4 regions of the Streptomyces sp. NPDC046862 genome follow, and region 1 is predicted to be linked to each of the others. Evidence: riboswitches for the same ligand, from Rfam matches in the RefSeq annotation. Region 1 holds a riboswitch; each other region holds the start of a gene.

Region 1 (5,896 bases):
GGAGCTGGTCGACGCCTGCGCCGGCGGCCGCACGCTGGTCGTCGTGGCGACCGGCGAGGGCGAGCCGCGCCTCACCGACGGTCTGGCCCGGCTCGCCGGCTCGGGCCGCGTGGCGATGCCCGAGCTGGAGCTGCTCCCCGCTTCCTACGACCTCCCGGGAGCCCGCCTCCTGGACCTCGTCCAGGTCATGGACCGCATCCGCACCGAGTGCCCCTGGTCGTCCCAGCAGACCCACAAGGGCCTCGCGAAGTACGGCATCGAGGAGGCGTACGAGCTGGTGGAGGCGATCGAGGAGGGCGACCGCGACGAGCTCCGCGAGGAACTGGGCGACGTCCTCCTCCAGGTCGTCTTCCACGCCCGCATCGCCGAGGAGGGCCGCCCGGAGGACGGGGACGCCCCCTTCTCCATCGACGACGTCGCGGGCGGCATCGTCAGCAAGCTCATCCACCGCCACCCCCACGTCTTCGGCGACGAGACGGCCACGACCCCGGAGGAGGTCAAGGCGCACTGGCTGCGCACGAAGGCCGTGGAGAAGCGGCGCGAGTCGGTGACGGACGGGATACCCCTGGGCCAGCCGGGCCTGGCCCTCGCCGCCAAGCTCGCCTCGCGGGTACGGACGGCGGGACTGGACGTACCGCTGCCGACGGGGGAGGGCATCGGGTACGCACTGCTGGCGACGGCCGTCGAGGCCGAGGCGGCCGGCGTCGACCCGGAGGCGGCCCTGCGCGTGGCGGCACGGGCCTACCGGGACGCGGTGCGGTCCGCCGAGGGACTGGAGGCCTAGGGTCCGTTCCAGGCGGCCGGACGGCGACGTCCCGTACTGCGGATACCGTCAAGGAGTGACCAACCAGCCCCACCACGCCCCGATCGACACCGCTCCCGAGCTCTTCACCTGGGAGTTCGCCACCGATCCCTACCCCGCCTACGCCTGGCTCCGGGAGCACGCCCCCGTGCACCGGACCCGGCTGCCCAGTGGCGTGGAGGCCTGGCTGGTCACCCGGTACGCCGACGCGAAACAGGCGCTGGCGGACGCGCGGCTGTCCAAGAACCCGGCCCACCACGACGAGCCGGCCCACGCCAAGGGCAAGACCGGCATCCCCGGTGAGCGCAAGGCCGAGCTGATGACGCATCTGCTCAACATCGACCCGCCGGACCACACCCGGCTGCGGCGGCTCGTCAGCAAGGCCTTCACCCCCCGGCGCGTCGCCGAGTTCGCGCCGCGCGTCCAGCAGCTCACCGACCACCTCATCGACCAGTTCGCCGGCCGGGGCCAGGCCGACCTCATCCACGAGTTCGCGTTCCCGCTGCCCATCTACGCCATCTGCGACCTGCTCGGCGTCCCCCGGGAGGACCAGGACGACTTCCGGGACTGGGCGGGGATGATGATCCGACACGGAGGAGGACCCCGGGGCGGGGTCGCGCGGTCCGTCAAGAAGATGCGGGGCTACCTCGCCGACCTCATCCACCGCAAGCGCGAGGCTCTCCCCGACACCCCCGCCCCCGGCGAGGACCTCATCTCGGGTCTCATCCGGGCCTCCGACCACGGCGAGCACCTCAGCGAGAACGAGGCCGCCGCGATGGCGTTCATCCTGCTGTTCGCGGGGTTCGAGACGACCGTCAACCTCATCGGGAACGGGACGTACGCGCTCCTCACCCACCCCGAGCAGCGCATACGGCTCCAGAAGTCCCTCGCCGCCCAGGAGCGGGGACTCCTGGAGACCGGTGTCGAGGAACTCCTGCGGTACGACGGACCCGTCGAACTCGCCACCTGGCGTTTCGCCACCCGGCCGCTGACCATCGGAGGGCAGGACATCGCCCAGGGCGACCCCGTCCTCGTCGTGCTCGCCGCGGCCGACCGGGACCCCGAGCGGTTCGCCGACCCCGATGTCCTCGATCTCGGCCGCCGGGACAACCAGCACCTCGGTTACGGCCACGGCATCCACTACTGCCTCGGCGCGCCCCTCGCCCGCCTGGAGGGGCAGAGCGCGCTCGCGACCCTCCTCACCCGCCTCCCCGACCTCCGACTCGCGGTGGATCCGGCCGATTTGCGCTGGCGCGGCGGGCTCATTATGCGGGGATTGCGCACGCTTCCCGTGGAGTTCACACCTGTTCGGCCGACAGATCGGGCATGACGCCCAGGGGGCCAGGGCGGGGCCGTCAAGGGTTCCCGCTCATACGCCGAACCACTCCCTGAAGTGACACTTTCTCAACTCTGTGATCTTCACGTGATCTGCGCTGCATTAACTTGTGACAACAGTTCGAGTGCGGATACGTTCACGCATCAGCGCGGCGACTCGCCACAGGCGTCGCGCCGGCCCCTGCTGTCGCGTGAAAGGCAACCGCATGCTCTCCGGGAACGGTCGTCACCGTCGCCCCCGTCAGGCTCCGGCCCTCCTCGTCGCGGCCGGAGTGACGGGCTCGGCCATCGCCATCCCGCTCCTCGGCGCGACCGGTGCGAGCGCGGCCAGCGGGACGACCTGGGACAAGGTCGCGGACTGCGAGAGCGGCGGCTCCTGGAGCGCCAACACCGGCAACGGGTACTACGGCGGGCTGCAGTTGTCCCAGGACGACTGGGAGAAGTACGGCGGCCTCGACTACGCGCCCAGCGCCGACCAGGCCAGCCGTTCCCAGCAGATCGCCGTCGCCGAGAAGGTCCTCGACGACGAGGGTGTGGGCGCCTGGCCCACCTGCGGGCTCCTCTCCGGACTCAACAAGGACTCCGGTTCCGCCGACGTGGACACCGGCGTGCTGGGCAAGTTGACCGGCTCGTCCGGTTCATCTGATTCATCCGGTTCGTCCGGTTCTTCGTCCTCCGGCACCTCCGAAGGGTCGGCCAAGGCCGACAGCGGACTGAATGGCTCCAGCGAGAGCACCTCCCGGGACTCCGGCAGCCCGCGCACGGATGCGGCGAAGGGTGATGAATCGGCCAAATCCGGGCAAGAGGGCGGATCTTCGGCGAAGGGTGAATCCGGTTCCGGCTCTGGGTCCGGATCCGAGGACGAGACCTCGGGAACCGGGCGTCACCGTGGCGCGACCGCCGATGAGGGTGCCACTGACGGCCGTACGGGCGCGGACGCCGGCTCCACCGGGCGGCACGCCTCGCAGGGCGGCGACTCGGTCAGGGACGCCGATCTGCCGGAGGACCCGTACGCCCCGTACCTCGCCCGGGCCGAGGGTGACCTCCTGGCCGTCGCCGACTCCCCTGGCCTGCTGGGGGGATGAGGCGAGCTGTGCGCCGGGAGCAGGGATGCGGCCGGTGCTGACCCCGGCCTTATATGCCCCGGTCAGAGGCTGAGCTTCGGTGATGAATCGGGCGAAAAGTAGCGAGAGTTAGCGCCATCTTTCGCCGTGAATGCCCGTTTTGATCTCAGTGGGAGATGAGTCACAGAAGCCCTGATCGTCTTTGTAAATCACCGGATCGCGTGTTTACGGTCGTGATCGCTCGCCACAGCGGGCCCCTGCGGTCGGTACGCCGAATCCTGCCAACGGCCGTACGGGAACAGTCGTCGCGTCAAGCGCCGTAGGCAGGAGCGGGGGACCCAAGGTAGGCGCCGGGCCCGGGAGTTGGGAGACGACCGGGAACGGCTTGGGGTGAAGCCGTGCGGAAGCGGCAGCGGACGTCGTCCGCGGCCGACCGTGCGGCCGGGCAACTCAACCGGCCCGAACCCGACAGCTCACCTCGCAGGCGTCGGTGAGGGGATCACTTCATGTTGTCTTCCTGCAAGGGCAAGCACCGTCGTCCGTCCAAGGCCACCCGCATCGTCGCGATGGCCGGCGTCACCGGTGCCGCCATCGCCGCCCCGCTGCTCGCGACCGGCACCGCCTCCGCAGCCACCTCCTCCGAGTGGGACGCGGTCGCCCAGTGCGAGTCCGGCGGCAACTGGTCGATCAACACGGGCAACGGCTACTACGGCGGTCTGCAGTTCTCCGCCTCCACCTGGGCCGCGTACGGCGGCACGCAGTACGCCTCCACCGCCGACCAGGCCAGCAAGGCCCAGCAGATCGCCGTCGCCGAGAAGGTCCTCGCGGCCCAGGGCAAGGGCGCCTGGCCGAACTGCGGCACGGGTCTGTCCGGCGCCGCGTACGACGGTGGGGCGGCCTCCTCGTCCTCCTCGAACTCGGGCTCGTCCGGCTCCTCCGCGAACTCCGGCTCCTCCGAGCAGAGCACCCAGAGCTCCGGTGCCCAGGAGCAGCGCGCCTCGCGTTCCCAGGAGCGGGCCACCGTCAAGACCCCGACCGGCAAGAAGGTCAAGAAGGGCGACGGCGAGTACAAGGTCGTCAAGGGTGACACCCTCAGCAGCATCGCCGAGAAGAAGAAGGTCAAGGGCGGCTGGCACAAGCTCTTCCAGCTGAACAAGGACATCATCGACGACGCCGACTTCATCTTCCCCGGCCAGCAGCTGCACCTGAGCTGACATCAGGGCGGTTCCCGGCTGAACCACAGGGCCCGCACATCCGTGTCCTCCACAGTGGAGGTCTCGTGAGGGCCGCCCCCCGTCCCCACGGGCTCCCCGCCCCGGTGCGTGTTCCCCCGTACGCACCGGGGCGGGGCTTTTTTGTGCCTCTCGCGGCGCTCCTTGGCAGGGGCTTTTTGTTCAGTTCAGGAACAATTTACTCTCGGTTTGGTCCACGGGGTGGGCGGGAGACTGGCCGATCCCCTGGAGACGGTTAGGCTCATCCCGCAGGGCCACGGCCCGCGTAACCGCGTCACATCCCAGAAGGAGATGCTCGTGCCGTCCATCGACGTCGTCGTAGCCCGGGAAATCCTGGACTCCCGAGGCAACCCCACGGTCGAGGTCGAGGTCGGCCTCGACGACGGCAGCACCGGTCGTGCCGCCGTCCCGTCCGGCGCCTCCACGGGCGCCTTCGAGGCCATCGAGCTCCGCGACGGCGACTCGAACCGCTACCTCGGCAAGGGTGTCGAGAAGGCCGTCCTCGCCGTCATCGAGCAGATCGGCCCGGAGCTCGTCGGCTACGACGCCACCGAGCAGCGCCTGATCGACCAGGCGATGTTCGACCTGGACGCCACCGACAACAAGGGCTCCCTCGGCGCCAACGCCATCCTCGGCGTCTCCCTCGCCGTCGCCCACGCCGCCTCCGAGGCGTCCGACCTCCCCCTCTTCCGCTACCTGGGCGGCCCGAACGCGCACCTGCTGCCGGTGCCGATGATGAACATCCTGAACGGCGGCTCGCACGCCGACTCCAACGTGGACATCCAGGAGTTCATGATCGCCCCGATCGGCGCGGAGACCTTCTCCGAGGCCCTGCGCTGGGGCGCCGAGGTGTACCACACCCTGAAGAAGGTCCTGAAGAGCAAGGGCCTGGCCACCGGCCTCGGCGACGAGGGCGGCTTCGCCCCGAACCTCGGCTCCAACCGCGAGGCCCTCGACCTCATCCTCGAGGCGATCAAGGAGGCCGGCTACACCCCCGGCGAGCAGATCGCCCTCGCGCTCGACGTCGCCGCCTCCGAGTTCTACAAGGACGGCTCCTACACCTTCGAGGGCAAGACGCGCTCCGCCACCGAGATGACGGACTACTACGCGGAGCTGGTCGACGCCTACCCGCTGGTCTCCATCGAGGACCCGCTGTTCGAGGACGACTGGGACGGCTGGAAGACCATCACCGACAAGCTCGGTGACAAGGTCCAGCTCGTCGGCGACGACCTGTTCGTCACCAACCCCGAGCGCCTGGCCCGCGGTATCGACGAGGGCGCGGCCAACGCCCTGCTGGTGAAGGTGAACCAGATCGGCTCGCTCACCGAGACCCTGGACGCCGTCGAGCTGGCCCAGCGCAGCGGCTTCAAGTGCATGATGTCCCACCGCTCCGGTGAGACCGAGGACGTCACCATCGCCGACCTCGCCGTCGCCACCAACTGCGGCCAGATCAAGACCGGCGC
Region 2 (5,896 bases), on a different contig from region 1:
CGCGGCGACATCGTGATGATCACCGACGACGACTGCGGCGTCACCGAGGAATGGATGCGCGGCTGGAACGACGCCAAGCGCCTGTTGGGCTTCCGGGTCTTCGGCGTGGTCGTCGGCGCCCCGCGCGTCGGCGACGCCGGTTCGTTCCTGGAGGCCCTGTGCGACAACCTCCGCTCCGTCGAGGACCTCACCGACGTCCACGCCGCCGCCGGCCTCTTCCGCGTGATCTGACCCGCCGTTCCCCTGCTTCAGTTCGGAGGCTCAGACCACCCGCGTAGCCCCCGCGAACGGCATCTCGTCCACCGGCGCGACCCGCACCGGCGCCCCCGGGCGGGGTGCGTGGACCATCTGCCCGTTCCCCGCGTAGATGCCCACATGGCTGACCCCGGAGTAGAAGAACACCAGGTCACCGGGCAGGAGCTGGGAGCGCGCGACGCGCTGCCCCGCGCCGATCTGCGCGTACGTCGTCCGGGGCAGCGAGACCCCGGCCGCGCGGTACGCCGCCTGTGCGAGCCCCGAGCAGTCGAAGGCGTCGGGACCGGTCGCGCCCCACACGTACGGGCTGCCGAGCTTGCCGTACGCGTACGAAAGGGCCGCGGCCGCCCGTGGGTTGGGCGCCTGGGCGGTGGAGGGGGCCGCCGGGAGGGGGCCGAGGTCGCGCGCCGTGGCTCCGGACCGCGATGCGCGCCCCGCGCCGCCCGCCGCGTCCAGTCGCGCCCGCTCGCCCTCCGGCAGCCGCGCCAGCAGACGCCTCGCCTCGCCCAGCTTTCCGTTGATCGTCCGCTTGTGCCGCTCCATGGCCGCCTGCCGGGACGCGAGCCGCGAGAGTTCGATGTGCGCGGCACCTCGCAGTTGCTCGATCTCCCGCAACTGCGTGCGTGCGCTCGCCACGTCCGACGCCTGACGGCTGCCCATCCGTTCCGCGAAGGCGGCACCGTCCAGGTACGCGTCCGGGTCGTCGCTCAGCGCGAGCCGCACCGCGGGGTCGATGCCACCCTCGCGGTACTGCGCCGCCGCCATGGAACCGAGCTTCTCGCGCGACGAGTTCAGCTCCTCCGTCCGGCGCGCCGCCTCGTCCCGCAGGTCCTCCAGGCGCTCCCGTGCCTCGCCGGCCCTCTCCCGCGCGCCGTTGTACCGCTCGGTCGCGACCTCAGCCTCCTCGTACAGCCTGTTCACCTTCGCCTGGGCCTGCGCCGGTGTGCGTTGCGGTTCGGCGTGCCCGGTGCCGTCGAGGCCGGCCGCGCCCGCCGCGCCCGCCAGGGCGATCGTGAAGGCGGTACGAGCCGTGTTGCCGCCGAGGAGGCGCTGTCGGGGCCTGCGGTGCGCTGGCAAGTGGGCGTCACGTCCTTTCGTACGACGCGACCGAGACGGCCTGTGGGCCGGGACCACCGTGGGGGTCGGCGGTCGCGCGTCCGGCGGCGGCCCGCACAGGGGGAGCGAGCCGCCGCCGGACCTCTCGGCGGAGGTGTCCGGCTGCCGCCCCTGGTTCGGGCGGCGGTGGGGAGCCGGTCACCTGGGGGAGGACGGTAAACCTGACGGTGTCCGCTCGGTAACGCTATGTGCGGAATTGGTGTGGACGGACCGTCGGGTGACCGTATGCGACCGCGATCCCCGCCTGGCGTCACCGACTTCACGCAGAGCGATGACCGATGCGGTGGTTATGCGCCAACGGGTGGCCGAGCGGTGCTATGGAGGCGCAGATGGCGCCTATCTGGCGCCTATGGCGTCTATCTGGAGGCGCATATGGAGGCGCGCAGACGCAGCCCATGCTCGGCGGCGGAAGCCGGGGCCCCGGTGCCCGGCCGGGCGAGGGCTCCTGGTTAGGCTCCGGCTCCATGGACGTACTCATCCATCTCTTCGTCGCCCTGCACATCATCGGCATAGCCTCCCTCCTGGGCGGATTTCTCACCCAGGTGAAGGCGATGGGTCAGGGGGCGGCCCGTTTCGTGCCCGCCATGCTGCACGGCGCGCTGACGATGCTCATCACCGGCGCCGTCCTGGTAGGCCTCAACCAGGCCGACGATCAGCCGGTCAACAACATCAAGATCGGCGTGAAGCTGGCCCTGCTGGTCGTGATCCTCGGGCTCGTCTATGTGAAGCGCGACGAGGAGCGGGTGGAGAAGGGACTGTTCGGCCTCGTGGGCGCCCTGACCACGGTGAACATCTTCATCGCGGTGCTCTGGACCTGACAGCCACCAGTCCGGCCCTGGCCGTCGGCGAGAAGCCGAGCGCCGACCAGGGCCGGAGGGGTGGTCGTTACGCCGACCGTTACGCCGGCCGCACCACGCTGTGGATCGCCGACTCCCCGTCGTAGAAGATCGACTCCTCGCGGACGTAGGCCCCCGGCTTGGGCGCGTGGATCATCATGCCGTTGCCGATGTAGAGGCCGACGTGGCTGATGTCGTCGTAGAAGAAGACGAGGTCACCGGGTCGGGCGTCGGCGAGAGCGACGGTCCTGCCCGCGTTGACCTGGTCGTACGTGGTGCGCGGCAGGTCGACGCCGGCGGCCTTCCAGGCGGCCTGGGTGAGGCCGGAGCAGTCGTACGAGTCGGGGCCGGTCGCGCCCCAGACGTAGGGCTTGCCGATCTGGACGCGGGCGAACGCGAGGGCCTTGGCGGCCTTCGTGGCGTAGGTGGAGTCCTCGGCCGGAGCCTCGACCGTGGAGGTGCTGCCTGCTGTCTGCTCCTGCGCCGCCTGCTGCTGCGCGGCCTGCTGCTTCTCCGCCTCGGCCGCCTGCTGCCGCGCCAGCTCCGCCGCCCGGCGATCGGCCTCCTCCTGCTTCTCCTTCTCGATCGCCGCGAGGCGGGCCTTCTCCTCGGCGGTCAGCTTCGTCAGCAGCTCACGGGCCTCGGTGAGCTTCGTCTGGACCTGCGCCTTGGACGACTTCAGCGTGGCCTGGGAGTCCGTGAGCGACGCGAGGCTCTCGGTGGCCTCCTGGCGCTTCTGTGCCGTCTCCGTCTGCTGCGTGATGTAGTCGTCGACCACGTCCTTCTGACGTTCCGTCAAGCGGTCCATCAACTGGGTCTGGTCGAAGTAGTCCTGCGGGTTGTCCGCCAGCAGCATCGCCGCCGTGTCCGGGGAGGCGGCGCCCGTCCGGTACTGGGCGGCGGCGAACGAACCCAGCCGCTCCCGGGCCTCGTTGAGCTTCTCCGTGCGCTGGGCGACATCGTCGAGGAGCGTGGAGACACGCTTCTTCTGCTTGGTCGTCCTCTCCTCGGCCGCGTTGTACTTCTCGGTCGCCGACTCGGCCTGGCGGTAGAGGTCGCCGACCTTCTTCTCGACCTCTTCGAGGCTCGGTTTGTCGTCGGTCGAGGGCGCGGCGTTCGCCGTCTGGGAGAACAGGGCCATGGACGTCAGTGCCGCCGTCGCCAGGGCGGGCGTCCGTATGCCTGTGCGCGTCCGGGCAGGACGCGGCTTTCGGTGCGGCGCCATGAAAGGCGGGCTCCTTCCGTTGTCCGCCTACCGAGTTAGCTGTCGGGTTCGGGCGCTTGCGTCGGAAGGTGTGCCCTACGGTCCGTGCCGCGTACGGCAGGTGGACCGATTCACCCCAAGGTCGGTGGGTCCCCGGCTCCGGCTCCCGTGAGGGTGCGCCGGACTCGGCGGAGGACGCCCGGCCCGGCGACGTTCGCCGGTTGTGTCGAGCGGCCCACAAGAACGCTAGCCAACTCGTGTGGCCTCTGTGAAGGTTGATGCGCGATATGCCCGATACGTTTTCGTGACCTTGACTCAGGACGTCGCGGATCGTGGCGAATCCAAGGGGATATAGGGGGACTCGTTCGTGGTGCGAGCTCTGCCCTTCTTGGCTTCTTTGGTGGTGAACGGGTGTTTTGGTGGGCGAGGTGACACGTGCGCTCACGCGTGCTCACGTGTGCGGCACGGTCACGAGTGGTGACGATGCGAACCTGGACGGTGAGGATCGCCCCGGCGATCGGCTCCGGAAGATCGCCGACCGGACGGGGAGAGGGTCGAGTTCGCGGGGTGGCCCCTCGCTGTCGGTGGGGCGGCCTAGACTCGGAGAGCGATGAGCAGCCTCTTTGACGACAGCTTCCTGGCGGACCTCAAGGCCCCGCGGGCCCACGAGGAAGAGCCCCCGCCGCCGCCCGAGGACGAGCACGTGCCGGAGCCCGTTCCGGACGACCTGTTCGGCGGCCGGTTCGACGTGCCACCGGACAGGGACGCGTACTACCGCGACGGCGCCCCGCGCCCCGCGGTGGACCCGGCCACGCTCCTGGAGGGGCTGAACGAGAACCAGCGTGCGGCAGTCGTCCACTCCGGCTCGCCCCTGCTCATCGTGGCCGGTGCCGGCTCCGGCAAGACCCGCGTGCTCACGCACCGCATCGCCCACCTCCTCGGCGAGCGGCACGTCCACCCGGGCCAGATCCTCGCTATCACCTTCACCAACAAGGCCGCGGGCGAGATGAAGGAGCGCGTCGAGCAGCTCGTCGGCCCGCGGGCGAACGCGATGTGGGTGATGACGTTCCACAGCGCCTGCGTGCGGATCCTGCGGCGGGAGAGCAAGAGGCTCGGCTTCACGTCGTCCTTCTCGATCTACGACGCCGCCGACAGCAAGCGGCTCATGGCGCTGGTCTGCCGCGACCTGGACCTCGACCCCAAGCGCTTCCCGCCGAAGTCCTTCAGCGCCAAGATCAGCAACCTCAAGAACGAGCTGATCGACGAGGAGGACTTCGCCGCCCAGGCCACCGACGGCTTCGAGAAGACCCTCGCCCAGGCGTACGCGCTCTACCAGTCGCGGCTGCGCGAGGCCAACGCCCTCGACTTCGACGACCTGATCATGACGACGGTCAACCTGCTCCGCGCCTTCCCCGACGTCGCCGAGCACTACCGCCGCCGCTTCCGCCACGTGCTCGTCGACGAGTACCAGGACACCAACCACGCCCAGTACGCCCTCGTACGGGAACTCGTCGGCACCTCCGAGCACCCCGTGGACGTGCCGCCCGGCGCGGACGACCTCCAGCCCGCCGAGCTGTGCGTCGTGGGTGACGCCGACCAGTCGATCTACGCCTTCCGCGGCGCCACCATCCGCAACATCCTCCAGTTCGAGGAGGACTACCCGGACGCGACGACGATCCTGCTCGAGCAGAACTACCGCTCCACGCAGACGATCCTGAGCGCGGCCAACGCGGTCATCGAGCGCAACGAGTCCCGCCGCCCCAAGAACCTCTGGACCAACGCCGGAGAGGGCGCCCGCATCACCGGCTACGTGGCGGACACCGAGCATGACGAGGCACAGTTCGTCGCCGACGAGATAGACCGTCTGACGGACGCGGGCGACGCGAAGGCCGGCGACGTCGCCGTCTTCTACCGGACGAACGCCCAGTCCCGTGTCTTCGAAGAGATCTTCATCCGCGTCGGCCTGCCCTACAAGGTCGTCGGCGGCGTCCGCTTCTACGAGCGCAAGGAGGTCCGGGACGTCCTGGCCTACCTCAGGGTCCTGGCGAACCCGGAGGACTCGGTCCCGATGCGCCGCATCCTCAACGTCCCCAAGCGCGGCATCGGCGAGCGCGCCGAGGCGATGATCGACGCCCTCGCCCAGCGCGAGAAGATCAGCTTCTCGCAGGCCCTGCGCCGCGTGGACGAGGCGTACGGCATGGCGGCCCGCTCCACGAACGCCGTCAAACGGTTCAACACGCTCATGGAGGACCTGCGCACGATCGTCGACTCGGGCGCCGGCCCGGCCATGGTCCTGGAGGCGATCCTCGAACGCACCGGCTACCTGGCGGAGTTGCAGGCCTCGACCGACCCCCAGGACGAGACCCGCATCGAGAACCTCCAGGAACTCGCCGCCGTGGCCCTGGAGTTCGAGCAGGAGCGCGCCGAGGGCGAGGCGGGCACACTCGCCGACTTCCTGGAGCAGGTCGCCCTGGTCGCCGACTCC
Region 3 (5,896 bases), on a different contig from region 1:
GCGGCGGCTGTTCGTCGTGACTCGCACTCGTCCTCGTCCACCCCGAGCCGCCATTCTCACCCGATTCGGTGAGGAGTGGTGCTTTCCATCTGACCAAATCGGCCAACGAGAAGCGTCAGACCCCGGAATCAACTCCATGTACTGCTGTGGGATGACACGGAGAGGCGGCGCCTCCCCCGACCCGTAGGGGTCGCAGGGGAGTACGCCGCCCGGCTGACACCCGTTCAGTGGTGGCCGTTCCGGTGCATCACGGACTACGGGCACGGTCTGACCCGGTCCAGCAAAACCGGTCCAGCAAAACCGGTCCAGCAAAAAGAGCCCGCCCGGTGCTTGAGGACGAGCCCTTCACCCGCACTCAACCGGCGCGGTGCACCACCGCGTCGCAGAGCTCGACCAGCGCGGCCTTCGCGTCGCACTCGCGCAACGGCGACAGCACGGCCCGGGCCTCCTCCGCGTACCGCACGGTGTCCCGCCGCGCCTGCTCCAGCGCGGGATGCGTCCGCAGCCGGGTCAGCGCCTCCGCGTGCCGCGCGTCATCGGTCAGGTCGGAGTCCAGCAGCTCGCACAGCGCGATGTCCTCGGCGAGCCCGAGCCGCTCGGCCCGCTCGCGCAGCCGCAGCACCGGCATGGTGGGGACACCCTCACGCAGGTCGATGCCCGGCGTCTTGCCGGACTCGTGCGAGTCGGAGGCGATGTCCAGTACGTCGTCGGCCAGCTGGAAGGCGATGCCGAGCCGCTCCCCGTACTGCGTCAGCACGTCCACGACCGTCTCGTCGGCGCCGGACATCATCGCGCCGAAGCGCCCGGAGACGGCGACCAGCGATCCGGTCTTGCCGCCGAGGACGTCGAGGTAGTGGTCGATCGGGTCCCGCCCGTCGCGCGGCCCGGCGGTCTCGAGGATCTGCCCGGTGACCAGCCGCTCGAAGGCCTCGGCCTGGATGCGGACCGCCTCGGGCCCGAGGTCGGCCAGTATGTGGGAGGCCCTCGCGAACAGGAAGTCGCCGGTCAGGACGGCGATGGAGTTCCCCCAGCGGGCGTTCGCGCTGGGGACGCTCCGCCGCACCTCGGCCTCGTCCATCACGTCGTCGTGGTACAGCGTGGCCAGATGTGTGAGCTCGACCACTACGGCCGACGGGACGATCCCCGGGGCGTACGGGTCCCCGAACTGCGCGGCGAGCATCACGAGCAGTGGCCGGAAACGCTTCCCGCCGGCCCGCAGCAGGTGCTGCGCGGCCTCCTGGATGAAGGGGACCTCGCTCTTGGTGGCTTCGAGCAGCCCTTCCTCGACAGCCGCCAATCCGGCCTGGACATCGGCTTCCAGAGCCTGGTCCCGCACGCTCAGCCCGAACGGCCCGACGACGGTCACGAGGGGTCTCCTGTCTGCTGACGTCTACTGACGGTTACACGGTCGGTCTCAAAATCGGTCTCACGGTCGATGACACGGTTTGTCGATCTGTCGCTGCCATCACTCGAGTCAGCGTATCCGGTCACCTTTCGATCACCACGGGCGCCCAGGGGTCCAGCCCGGGCTGTATCGGATCACGCCCGGTATGTTCTTGATCAGGTGATACAAGCGGACATGTACCGACTCCCGAGTCGACACCCTCGCCCATGGCCACCGAAGGCGCCGAGCCCCCGAGGCTCCGGAGATCACTCCGATGGGCCCGTCGAACTCGCTCATCCGTACGCCCTTCACCCGCGCCACTCCGCACGAGGCCTCCGCCGTCACACCTCCGCACGCGCCGACGCCGCTCTCGCACCGGAACCACTCAGGGCGGCCACCACGGCCGGCTCACCGGGCGACCGCTACGACAACGACGCACCCCGCACGCAAGGTTCCGGCCACACGGCCGGGACCGGCCCCCACTTCCGCGCGACCTCCCCACTCTCCGCGAACCCCGCGTACTCCACGCCCTTCGCGTGGAGTTGGTTCGCGAGTTCCCGGAACACCGAACGTATGCCCCGCACTTCGCGCCCATCACGAGGTGAGACACCCCGAAAGGGGGCCGGGCCCACGCCTCGCCGGACCGCCCAATCGGCGGTCGACTTGTCCGAATTGCCGCCTTGCCAGCACTTCATCCGGTCCGTCCCGTGAATTGGGTCACGCCGCCCCCGTGACGTCCTCTGCTCCCACCCTCTCGACTCTTCCTTTGCAGAAGGCAAGTTGAGCTTCGCCTTCCGGTGATTTCGCGAACTTCTGCACCACAAAGAGCTGATCAAGGGCGCTTCTGTCGTGCTTTCGGCCTTGTTCCCGACATGTGCTCTCGCATACGTTCACGGTCCATCCGGACGGGACGCCGAATCCTGCCGCCGCCCGGAATCCCCACTGACCAACCACTCACGCAGGCAGGAGCGGGGGAACCAGGTAAGCCGCCGGTCCGCACGACGGGCCGGCTCGGGGTGAAGCCATGCACGGCACGCACGACGCGTCGCCGTACACGGCCGGGCACCTTTCCGCCCGAACCCGACAGCTCACCTCGCAGGCGCCGGAGAGGAACAGCGTCATGGCCGCACGAGGCAAGCACTGCCGCCCCAGATCCAACCCGTTCATCCGAGGAGCCGTCGTCGCCGGAACCGGCGCCGCCGCCCTCGCCCTTCCCCTCCTGAGCGCGACCGTCGCGAGCGCCGCGACGCCGGCCCAGGCTCCCGCCTCCATCCAGGCGGTCCAGTCCGCGCCCCACCTCAAGTCCATTGCGTACACGGTGGCCAAGGGCGACACGCTCTACCGCATCTCGAAGAAGTACGACACTCCCGGTGGCTGGCGGAAGATCTACAAGGACAACCGCAAGGCCATCGGCCACGACCCGCACATGATCCACCCGGGTCTCCACCTGAAGCTCAGGACGGCGAAGGCGGGCACGGCGGGCACGGCGGGCAAGAAGTCCACCCCGTCCCCGGCGTCCACACCGTCGCCCGCGTCCACACCGTCCGCCGCGTCCAACCTGTCCACGCAGACCGTCACCGACGCCGCCCCGGTCGCCGACACGACGTACACGAACGACCTCGACGGCTGGATCCGCCAGGCGCTGGACATCATGGCGCAGAACGGAATTCCCGGGTCGTACGACGGCATTTACCGCAACATCATGCGCGAGTCCTCCGGCAACCCCCAGGCCATCAACAACTGGGACTCCAACGCCGCGGCGGGCACCCCGTCCAAGGGGCTCCTCCAGGTCATCGACCCGACCTTCCAGCAGTACCACGTGGCGGGCACGTCGAACGACCCGTTCGACCCGGTCGCGAACATCGCGGCGGCGTGCAACTACGCCGCCGCGCGCTACGGCTCGATCGACAACGTCAACGGACCGTACTGATCCCGGAACACCTACCGGCCGCCGGGCCGGGCGGGCGACGAGCTCCGCCGGCCCGGCACCGGGGCGGATCCGGACCGGGGGCCGGGCACCTCATCCGCCCCCGCCCCCGCCCCCGCCCCCGGGAACAGCCGCTCCAGTACCACCGCGATCCCGTCCTCCTCGTTGGAGAGCGTCACCTCGTCGGCGACGGCCTTGAGTTCCGGGTGGGCGTTGGCCATGGCGACCCCGTGGGCGGCCCAGTCGAACATGGGGATGTCGTTCGGCATGTCCCCGAAGGCGATGGTGTCGGCCGGGCCCAGCCCGAGGCGCCGGGCGGCCAGGGCGAGGCCGGTCGCCTTGGTGACCCCGCATGGCTGGAGTTCGACGGTGCCGGGCCCCGACATGGTGACCGTCGCGAGCGAACCGACCGCCCCGCGGGCCGCCGCCGCCAACTCGTCGTCGGACAGGGACGGGTGGCGCAACAGCACCTTGCTGATGGGCTCGCCCCACAGGTCGTCGCGGAGCAGGACCCGTACGGCGGGCAGGGTCGGGTGCGGCATCAGATAGCCCGGCTCGATGAGGGTGAGCCCGTCCACGCCGTCCTGGTCGACGGCCGCGTACACCTGCCCGACCTCGGCCTCGATCTTGCCGAGCGCGGTCTCGGCCAGTTCCCGGTCCAGGGTCACCGACCACAGCAGCCGGTCCGCGCCGGCGTCGTACAACTGCGCGCCCTGCCCGCACACCGCGAGCCCCTCGCTCCCGAGGTCCTCCAGCAGGGGGCGCACGCGTGGCGCGGGGCGTCCCGTCACCACCAGGTGCCGCGCGCCCCCGGCCACGGCTCTGGCCAGCGCCGCGCGCGACCTGTCGGAGAGCGTGTCATCGCCGCGGAGCAGCGTTCCGTCCAGGTCAGTGGCGATCAAGGCATATGCGGTGCGCGGGTTCATGATCAGAGAATACGGATCGGGAAGGCCCACCTGTCCGGCGTGAACCGGACGACGTGAGTTGACCGTTGGGACGTCACGGGGTCCCGGTCCGCCCGCACGTTGTCGCGCGGCACGGGCCCGCCCCTGACGCCCCGCCGATCGTCGAGACGCTCGCCGTCGGTGTCACCCGAAAGTGACGAACGGGACGTCAGGGCAGACCGGATGTCCAGACGAGCGGGCGGGCGATCCGCGCCCTCACCCGTGGGCGGCCGCCAGATGCCTCGCCAGTCGCGGCGACGCGAACTCCGTCCCGCACACGAACCGCATCACCGGCCCGTACGACGCCGCCGACGGCAGGCCCGTGAAGTACAGCCCCGGCACGGACGACCGATAGCCGGCGCCCAGCTTCGGCGTCCCCCGGCTCACCACCAGCTCCGTGCGCAGCTCGTGCCCGAGGAAGTCCATCGCGGCGATGTCCACGCGATAGCCGGTCGCCGCGATCACATGGTCGGCCGACAGCTCCTCCGTACGGCCCCCGTGCGTCTGGACCGCGAGCATCGGGCGCCCGTCGATCACGCCGCCGCGGATGATCCGCGCGACCTCGCGTACGGCCACCGCGGACTCGAAGCGCTCGCGCAGCCACCAGGCGCCCAGCGGTCCGAGGACGCGACGGACCAGGTAGTGGCGGGCCTCTTCGGGAAGGAGGCGGTAGGGGTGCGGGTAGTAGCTGAGGGCCCACAGCGACCAGGCACGCCCGAAGGGAGACTCCGGGCGGAAGCGGGGCTGGGCCCAGGGCGGCGCCCCGAACGCCACCCTGCCGTGGCCGCGCGAGACCACCCTTACGCGCGCCCCGGCCTCCGCGGCCAGCGCCGCCGTCTCCAGGGCGGACTGTCCGGCGCCGACGACGAGGAGCTCCTTGCCGGAGAACCGGCTCAGGTCGTGGTGCTGCGCGCTGTGCGAGACGGGCCCGGTGGGGCTGGGCCCGTCCGTGGCCGCTCCCGCGAGCTCGGGCGGGAGGTGGGCGAGCCCGGAGAGCCCGGTCGCCACGACGACGGCCCTCGCGGTGAACGTCTCACCGGAGTCCAGCTTGAGCTCGAAGCCCTCGCGGTCCCCGCGCCGGTCCACGGACACGACCCGCACCCGCTCCAGTTCGGGCACCAGCTTCTGCTGGAACCACTCCCCGTAGGCGACGAAGGTCTCGACCGGGATGATGTCCTCGTCCGTGACCAGCCGCGGGATGCCCGCGGCGTCGCAGTAGTCGACGAGGTCGTGGCCGCGCTGCGGCGCGTCGATGTTCGAGGCGGCGGGGGTCGACTTCAGCAGCATGCCCGCGGGCATGTGGTCCCGCCAGCTCACCATGGGTTCGCCGAAGACTCGTACGGGAATGCCGCGCGCCCGTAGATGCGCGGCGGTGGACAGACCGAACGGCCCGGCGCCGATCACTGCAACCGGATGAATCACGAAGTCCCTCCCCAGGACGCGATGTGCCTACTTCGTGGTGTCGTGCTGACGGAACTGCCGCCTAACCGGCTCCCCCACCTCTGCGATGGGTCCGCCACAGTTGACGCAGATGCCTGGCTCCCGGCCGCACGAAGCGCGCGAGCATCGTGAAGAAGGGCCGCAGGTCGTCACCCGCGAGCCACGCCAGTTCCGTACCGCTCGCGCGTGCGGGCGCGTGCG
Region 4 (5,896 bases), on a different contig from region 1:
CCCTACACCGCGTTCCTCGGCGCGTTGCGGCTGGCCGACGACGTCCGGATGGAGTTCGAGGCGGTCGGGCTCGAACCGGCGGGCGGGCTCGAAGCAGCGGAAGGGCTCGGGTAGGCACCGCGGGCGCACGTCACGGCGGCCCACCCGAGCCCCGCGCTTCGTCACACGGGCCGCACCACGCTGTGGATCGCCGACTCCCCCGCGTAGAGGATCGGGTCCTCGCGCACGTGGGGTCCCTGACTCGGTGCGTGGACCATCATGCCGTTGCCGACGCAGATGCCGACGTGGCCGGCGTTGTCGGTGAAGAACACCAGGTCGCCGGGCTGAACGTCCGACAGGGCGATCGCACTGCCGGCGTACGCCTGGTCCTGGGCGGTACGCGGGAGCGTCACCCCGGCGGTCTTCCAGGCGGCCCGGGTGAGGCTGGAACAGTCGTACGACCCCGGTCCGGTCGCGCCCCAGACGCATGGCTTGCCGATCTGCGCGCGGGCGAATTCGACTGCCGCCATGGCCTTCCCGCCGGCCCCGGTGACCGGTGCGCCGACAGCGCCGGAGGTTCCAACGGTGCGGAGCGCGCCAGAGGTACCGAGGTCGCCAAGGGCGCCGACGGCAAGACCCGCGCCGAGGGACGGGTCCGTCCCCGCGGGCCAGTCCGTGCCGGGAGACATGACCGTACCGGCAGACGTGGTCGTCCCGGGAGACATGACCGTACTGGTGGACATGGCGGCGCCGGGAGACATGACCGTACCGGTGGACATGACGGCGCCGAAGCCGGACGGGCCCTGTCCCTGCCAGTCGGCCTCGACCTCGGCCACGTGGCGAGCCTGTTGCGCCGTCGCGTGCCAGGCGTCATCGGCCGGCGGCAACTCGATCGACGCCCACGGCGTACTCCACTGCGCGACGTGTCCGGAGAGCAACTCCCGGGCCGCGGCGAGCTTCCTCCGGTTCTTGTCCTTGGCTGCCCTCAGCGAGGACTGCCGGGTCTCATCGGCGGACGCCGGCCGGGCCGCCGAGGCCTTCCGCCCGGTCTCCGGCGCGGCCGGCAGACCGGCCAGGGGTCCCGCGGTGAGTCCCGCCGCGGGAACGGCGGTCAACTCGGTCGCAGGTCCGGCGGGCAGCTCCGCCAGTGGTGCGGCGGGCAGCTCCGCCACTGGTCCCGGGGCCGTCTCCGCGGCAGGTCCCGCCGTCAGCTCCGGAAGGCCCCGGCCTCCAGGTTCCCGCGCACGGTCGGGGCGCACGTCGTCGGGGCGCATGGCCGGGAGCGAGGGCCGGGCCTCGGGCAGGCGGTCCGGCCTGAGTTCCGGTGGCAGCACGGCGGGGACCGTCGGGCCCAGCTTCGCGCGGGCCACGTCGAACCAGGGCTTCACGATGTCGTCGAGGGCGGGATCCATGCGCCCGCGCCCGGCGCCGGGCACGGGCGCGACACGCGTACGCCGCCCCGAGGCCATCGCACGCGTCGCGTTGAAGTTCCCGGTGTCGGTCTCGGCCCGGTCGTAGAGGTTGTGGATCCTCTGCTGGACTTCTGCGCGGCTCGGCTCTTGCGCCATGGGGACGTACTCACTCCTTCCATCCACCGCCTACCGAGTTAGCTGTCGGGTTCGGGCGGATGTCTCCGGAAGGTGTGCCCTACGGTCACCACCCGGTGGGCAGTCGACCGATTCACCCCAATGTCGGTTGGGTCCCCGGTTCCGGCTTCCGCGACGGTGCACCGGATTCGGCGGAGGCCACGCGACCCGACGAGGTTCGCCGGACGGAGTCGTGTGGCCTACCCATTAACTTAGCCAACTTGTGTTCCTTGTGTGAAGATCGGAGCGCGAAATGCCCGTTCCGTCAGTGTGACGTTCACCCCAACACTCCGGGCCGCTCCCGCACTTGACCTGGGCGGCCTGCTTGCCTGGACCACACGACCGGTACGACCACGGTCCCGCCACGGGCCCACCACGGAAAGGACCTGCCCCCATGCGTTACGCCGTCCTCGGCACCGGCATCGTCGGCCGCACGATCACCGCCAAGCTGACCTCCCTGGGTCACGAGGTCACCATCGGCACCCGCGACCCCGCCACCACCCTCGCCCGCACCGAGCCGGACGCCATGGGCAACGAGCCGTTCGCCACCTGGCACTCGGCCCACTCCGACGTGCCGCTGCGGACCTTCGCCGAAGCCGCCGACTTCGGCGAGACGGTGGTCAACACGACCGCGGGCGCCGCCACGCTCGACGCACTCGACGCGGCGGGCGGCGACGCCCTGGCGGGCAAGGTACTCATCGACATCACGAACGCGCTCGACTTCTCCCAGGGCATGCCGCCCACGCTGAACCCGGTCAACACCGACAGCCTCGGAGAGCGGATCCAGCGCGCCTTCCCCGGTGCCCGGGTCGTCAAGACCCTCAACACCGTGAACTGCCTCGTCATGGTCGAGCCCGGCCGGGTCGCGGGAGCGCACAACGTCTTCGTCTCCGGCGACGACACGGGAGCCAAGAGGCAGGTCACCGAGTTGCTGATCTCCTTCGGCTGGCCCGAGGGCGACATCATCGACCTCGGCGGCATCGAGACCGCCCGGGGCGCCGAGATGCTCCTGCCTCTCTGGCTGCGTCTGTACGGGACCCTGGGCCACGCCGACTTCAACTTCCACATCCAGGGCGCCCGCTGACCACCACCGAACCGAACACTCGATCGACTGGACCGGGCGCGAGAGCAGGCGCAGGCTGAGGAGACGGGGAAGGAGACACAGGCAGAGACACACAGACTCAGAGGCAGATCAACCAGGAGTGATCAGGATGGAAGACAAGCAGTGGACCGTCCAGATCCACATCACCGAGGACGGCGACGACACCCAGGCACGCGCCGTGCTGACGACCCCGGACACCTCCACGGTCACGGGACGGGGCGCGGCCAGGCGCAACCCGGTCGACCGGCCCGTCCCGGAGATCGGTGACGAGCTCGCCGCCAGCCGCGCACTGGAGGATCTGGCGATCCGGCTGCACGACGTCGCCTCCGACGACATCGTCCAGCTGACCGGGCCCGTCGAACAGTGACGGCACCCCCTCCCACCGGGGGCTCTCACCCCACGGGCCGCGGGTGATTGTGCCGAGCGGACGCCGCACCGGCCTGCTGGGCACATTGGTCGGCGGGGCCTGGCGGGGGGCCATGAGCGGAGCGCCGCGTCCAGCGCTCAGGCAGCGGCCGCTGCCGGGCGCCGGCCGGCCACGTAGGTCTTCCAGAGCTGGATGAGCAGACGCATGACGATCGCCTCGATCACGGCGACCGCCACCTTGGTGAGGAGCGGGGCGAGCAGGTGCGACACAGCGGGCGGCCTTTCTTGTGCGTGCAGGTCCGTACCGCTCCTTTGTGCGGGCCCGGTGCTTCGTGCGGCCGCTGTTCTGGTGGCGACAGGGTTAACTGTCAGTGACGTCGGGGGGTGACGGCTTCCAGCGCGGCCGGCAGCAGGACGGATCCCGCTGCCGCCGTCAGACCGATGGTCCATCCCGCCGGACCGAGGGGCCGGCTGCCGAAGAAGTGGCTGAGGCCGGGGACGGACACCACGAGGACGAGTGCCACGAGCGACCCCACCGCGGCGAGGGCGACGAGGGGATCGCGGCCCGCGTCCGTGAGCGTCTGCAGGAGCTGGGAGGCCACGAGGGCGACCAGGGCGACCGTGCCGGCCCGCGCCCGTGTGCCCGTCATCCGGGCGACGATCCACGCGCTGCCCGCCGCGGCGGTGGTGATGGTGGCGCGCAGGCGGAGGTGCCGGGTGAGGGCCGCGCCCAGTGAGGCCTCGGGACCTTCCGCGAGCAGCTTCTCGGCGCTGCCCGCCGGGGGCCGGGCGGCGATGGCCATGGCCGGGAGCATGTCGGTGAGGACGTTGACGAGGAGCAGCTGACGAGCGTTCAGCGCGCTGCTCCCGGTGAACACCGTGGTCGCCAGCACGAATGTGATCTCCCCCAGGTTGCCGCCGAGAAGGATGCCGAGCGCCTTGCGGACGGAGGCCCACATGGCCCGGCCCTCCACGATGGCGTCGACGATGGTCTCGATGCGGTCATCGGTGACCACGACGTCGGCGGCGGTACGCGCCGCGGGGGTGGCCCGGGAGCCGATGGCGATGCCGACGTCGGAGATCCTGATGGCCGGGGCGTCGTTGGCGCCGTCGCCGGTGACGGCGACGACGCGCCCGGCCGCGCGCAGCACCGTGACGATCCGTACCTTGTGCGCGGGAGTGACTCTGGCGAAGACCGAGATCCCGGGCAGCGTCCTGGCGAGCTCGGCGTCGTCCAGGGCGTCCAGTTCCGGGCCGGTCATCATCCGCGGTTCCTCGTCGGGCCGCAGTTCCCGGGCGATCGCGGCGGCGGTGCTGGGGTGGTCTCCGGTGAGCATGACGATCCGTACGCCGGCCGACGCCAGCCGGCCGACGCTTTCGGCGGCGGTGGGCCGTACGGGATCCGCGAGTCCCAGCAGGCCCAGCAGGCACAGGCCGCCGACGTCCGCGTCGTCGAGGGACGCGGGAGCCTCCGGGCCGGGAGCCGGGCGGGTGCGTTCGGCGACCACCAGCACGCGCAGGGCCTGCCGGGCGTGCCGGTCGATCTCCCGGTCGATCTCTTCGCGCAGTTCCGCGTCGAAGGGCGTGTCGGTGTCGTTCTGCCGGACTCGGTCGCAGCGGGCCAGGACGACCTCCGGCGCGCCCTTGACGACGAGCAGCGCCCTGCCCGGCTCGCGGTCCCGCTCGGCCGGGGTCTCGCCCGAACCGATCCAACCCAGCACCGCGTGGTAGCCGCGCGCGGGCTCGAACGGCAGTTCCGCCAGCCGCTGCCAGCCGTCCGGCGCCACCAGGTCCGAAGTGGCGGCGGCCTGCTCGGCCCCGTTCGCGATGGCACGGTCCGTGGGGTGGGTGAGCGCCGAGGCCGGGCCCTCCGGAGCCGCGAGGGCCGCCGCCGCCACGACCCGGCGCAGCCGTGGAGTGAGGGCGTCGAGCGGACGCCGTTCACCGCCGTCGGAGACCTGCTGGAGGCTGATCCTTCCCTCGGTGAGGGTGCCGGTCTTGTCGAAGCACAGCACGTCGGTGCGGCCGAGCGCCTCGATGGTCGAGGCGCTGCGCACGAGCGTGTTGCGGGTGGACAGCCGCCGGGCGGCGGCGAGTTCGGCGACCGTGGCGATGAAGGGCAGCCCTTCGGGCACGGCGGCGACACAGAGGCTGACCGCGGCCCCCAGGGCGGCGCCCAGGGGCTGCCGGCGGACCAGGCCGACGACGAACAGGACGACGCCGGACGCGATGGACAGGGGCAGGAACCATCGGCCGAGCGCGTTCAGGCGCCGTTCCACCCCGCTGTCCGGAAGGCCGTCCGACGGGGCCGCCTCCGCGGCGCTGCCGGCCTCGGTGGCGGCTCCGGTGGCGACGACCACGGCGAGCGCGTTGCCCGCCGCCACCGTCGTGCCCTGGTACAGCATGGAGCGGCGGTCCGCGACCGCCCGCGCGGCCGTCGGCGCGGGTGCCTTCACGACGAGTTGCGACTCGCCGGTGAGGCTCGACTCGTCGACCTCCAGACCCGTGGCCTCCACGACGCGGCAGTCGGCCGGGACCGCGTCGCCGGCCCGCAACTCGATCATGTCGCCGCGCACCAGGCGGTCGGCGGCCGCTTCCTTGGTTCTGGGCCGGTCCGCCCTGCGCAGCCGTACTCGGGCGGAGGTCGCTGACACGAGCCGCTCCGCCGCACGGTCGGCACCGAGCCGCTGAGCCCCTCCGACGAGCGCGTCGACCCCGAGTACGCCGCCGATGAGCACCGCGTCCAGTACGGAGCCGAGCGCCGCCGAGATACCGCCGCCGACCGCCAGGATCGGGGTGAGCGGGTTGGCCAGTTCCTCCATCACCCTGCCGATCAGGGTGACGGGAGCGGTCCGTCGTTCGA

Evidence for each region. Region 1 has a riboswitch for cyclic di-AMP ahead of AB0959_RS28230 (transglycosylase family protein). Riboswitches for the same ligand answer to the same signal wherever they lie in the genome.
Region 2: another riboswitch for cyclic di-AMP. It lies ahead of AB0959_RS22340 (NlpC/P60 family protein); the one in region 1 lies ahead of AB0959_RS28230 (transglycosylase family protein).
Region 3: another riboswitch for cyclic di-AMP. It lies ahead of AB0959_RS15755 (LysM peptidoglycan-binding domain-containing protein); the one in region 1 lies ahead of AB0959_RS28230 (transglycosylase family protein).
Region 4: another riboswitch for cyclic di-AMP. It lies ahead of AB0959_RS22605 (NlpC/P60 family protein); the one in region 1 lies ahead of AB0959_RS28230 (transglycosylase family protein).

Annotation. Positions count from the first base shown of each region.
Region 1 covers NZ_JBEYXP010000027.1:104,560-110,455, reverse strand. The annotation lists gene AB0959_RS28245 (nucleoside triphosphate pyrophosphohydrolase) at 1-784, shown strand, start outside; gene AB0959_RS28240 (cytochrome P450) at 840-2,132, shown strand; partial or broken gene AB0959_RS28235 (transglycosylase family protein) at 2,344-3,324, shown strand; cyclic di-AMP (ydaO/yuaA leader) riboswitch at 3,507-3,703, shown strand; gene AB0959_RS28230 (transglycosylase family protein) at 3,708-4,415, shown strand; gene eno (phosphopyruvate hydratase) at 4,731-5,896, shown strand, end outside.
Region 2 covers NZ_JBEYXP010000019.1:122,528-128,423, reverse strand. The annotation lists gene AB0959_RS22355 (VWA domain-containing protein) at 1-231, shown strand, start outside; gene AB0959_RS22350 (NlpC/P60 family protein) at 262-1,332, opposite strand; gene AB0959_RS22345 (hypothetical protein) at 1,836-2,189, shown strand; gene AB0959_RS22340 (NlpC/P60 family protein) at 2,269-3,432, opposite strand; cyclic di-AMP (ydaO/yuaA leader) riboswitch at 3,441-3,612, opposite strand; gene pcrA (DNA helicase PcrA) at 4,022-5,896, shown strand, end outside.
Region 3 covers NZ_JBEYXP010000012.1:123,723-129,618, reverse strand. The annotation lists gene AB0959_RS15760 (polyprenyl synthetase family protein) at 356-1,366, opposite strand; cyclic di-AMP (ydaO/yuaA leader) riboswitch at 2,326-2,499, shown strand; gene AB0959_RS15755 (LysM peptidoglycan-binding domain-containing protein) at 2,505-3,314, shown strand; gene AB0959_RS15750 (HAD family hydrolase) at 3,326-4,237, opposite strand; gene AB0959_RS15745 (FAD-dependent oxidoreductase) at 4,472-5,677, opposite strand; gene AB0959_RS15740 (ATP-grasp domain-containing protein) at 5,739-5,896, opposite strand, start outside.
Region 4 covers NZ_JBEYXP010000020.1:5,700-11,595, forward strand. The annotation lists gene AB0959_RS22600 (YceI family protein) at 1-114, shown strand, start outside; gene AB0959_RS22605 (NlpC/P60 family protein) at 162-1,547, opposite strand; cyclic di-AMP (ydaO/yuaA leader) riboswitch at 1,559-1,730, opposite strand; gene AB0959_RS22610 (NAD(P)-binding domain-containing protein) at 1,960-2,649, shown strand; gene AB0959_RS22615 (DUF1876 domain-containing protein) at 2,777-3,034, shown strand; gene AB0959_RS22620 (hypothetical protein) at 3,172-3,303, opposite strand; gene AB0959_RS22625 (HAD-IC family P-type ATPase) at 3,402-5,896, opposite strand, start outside.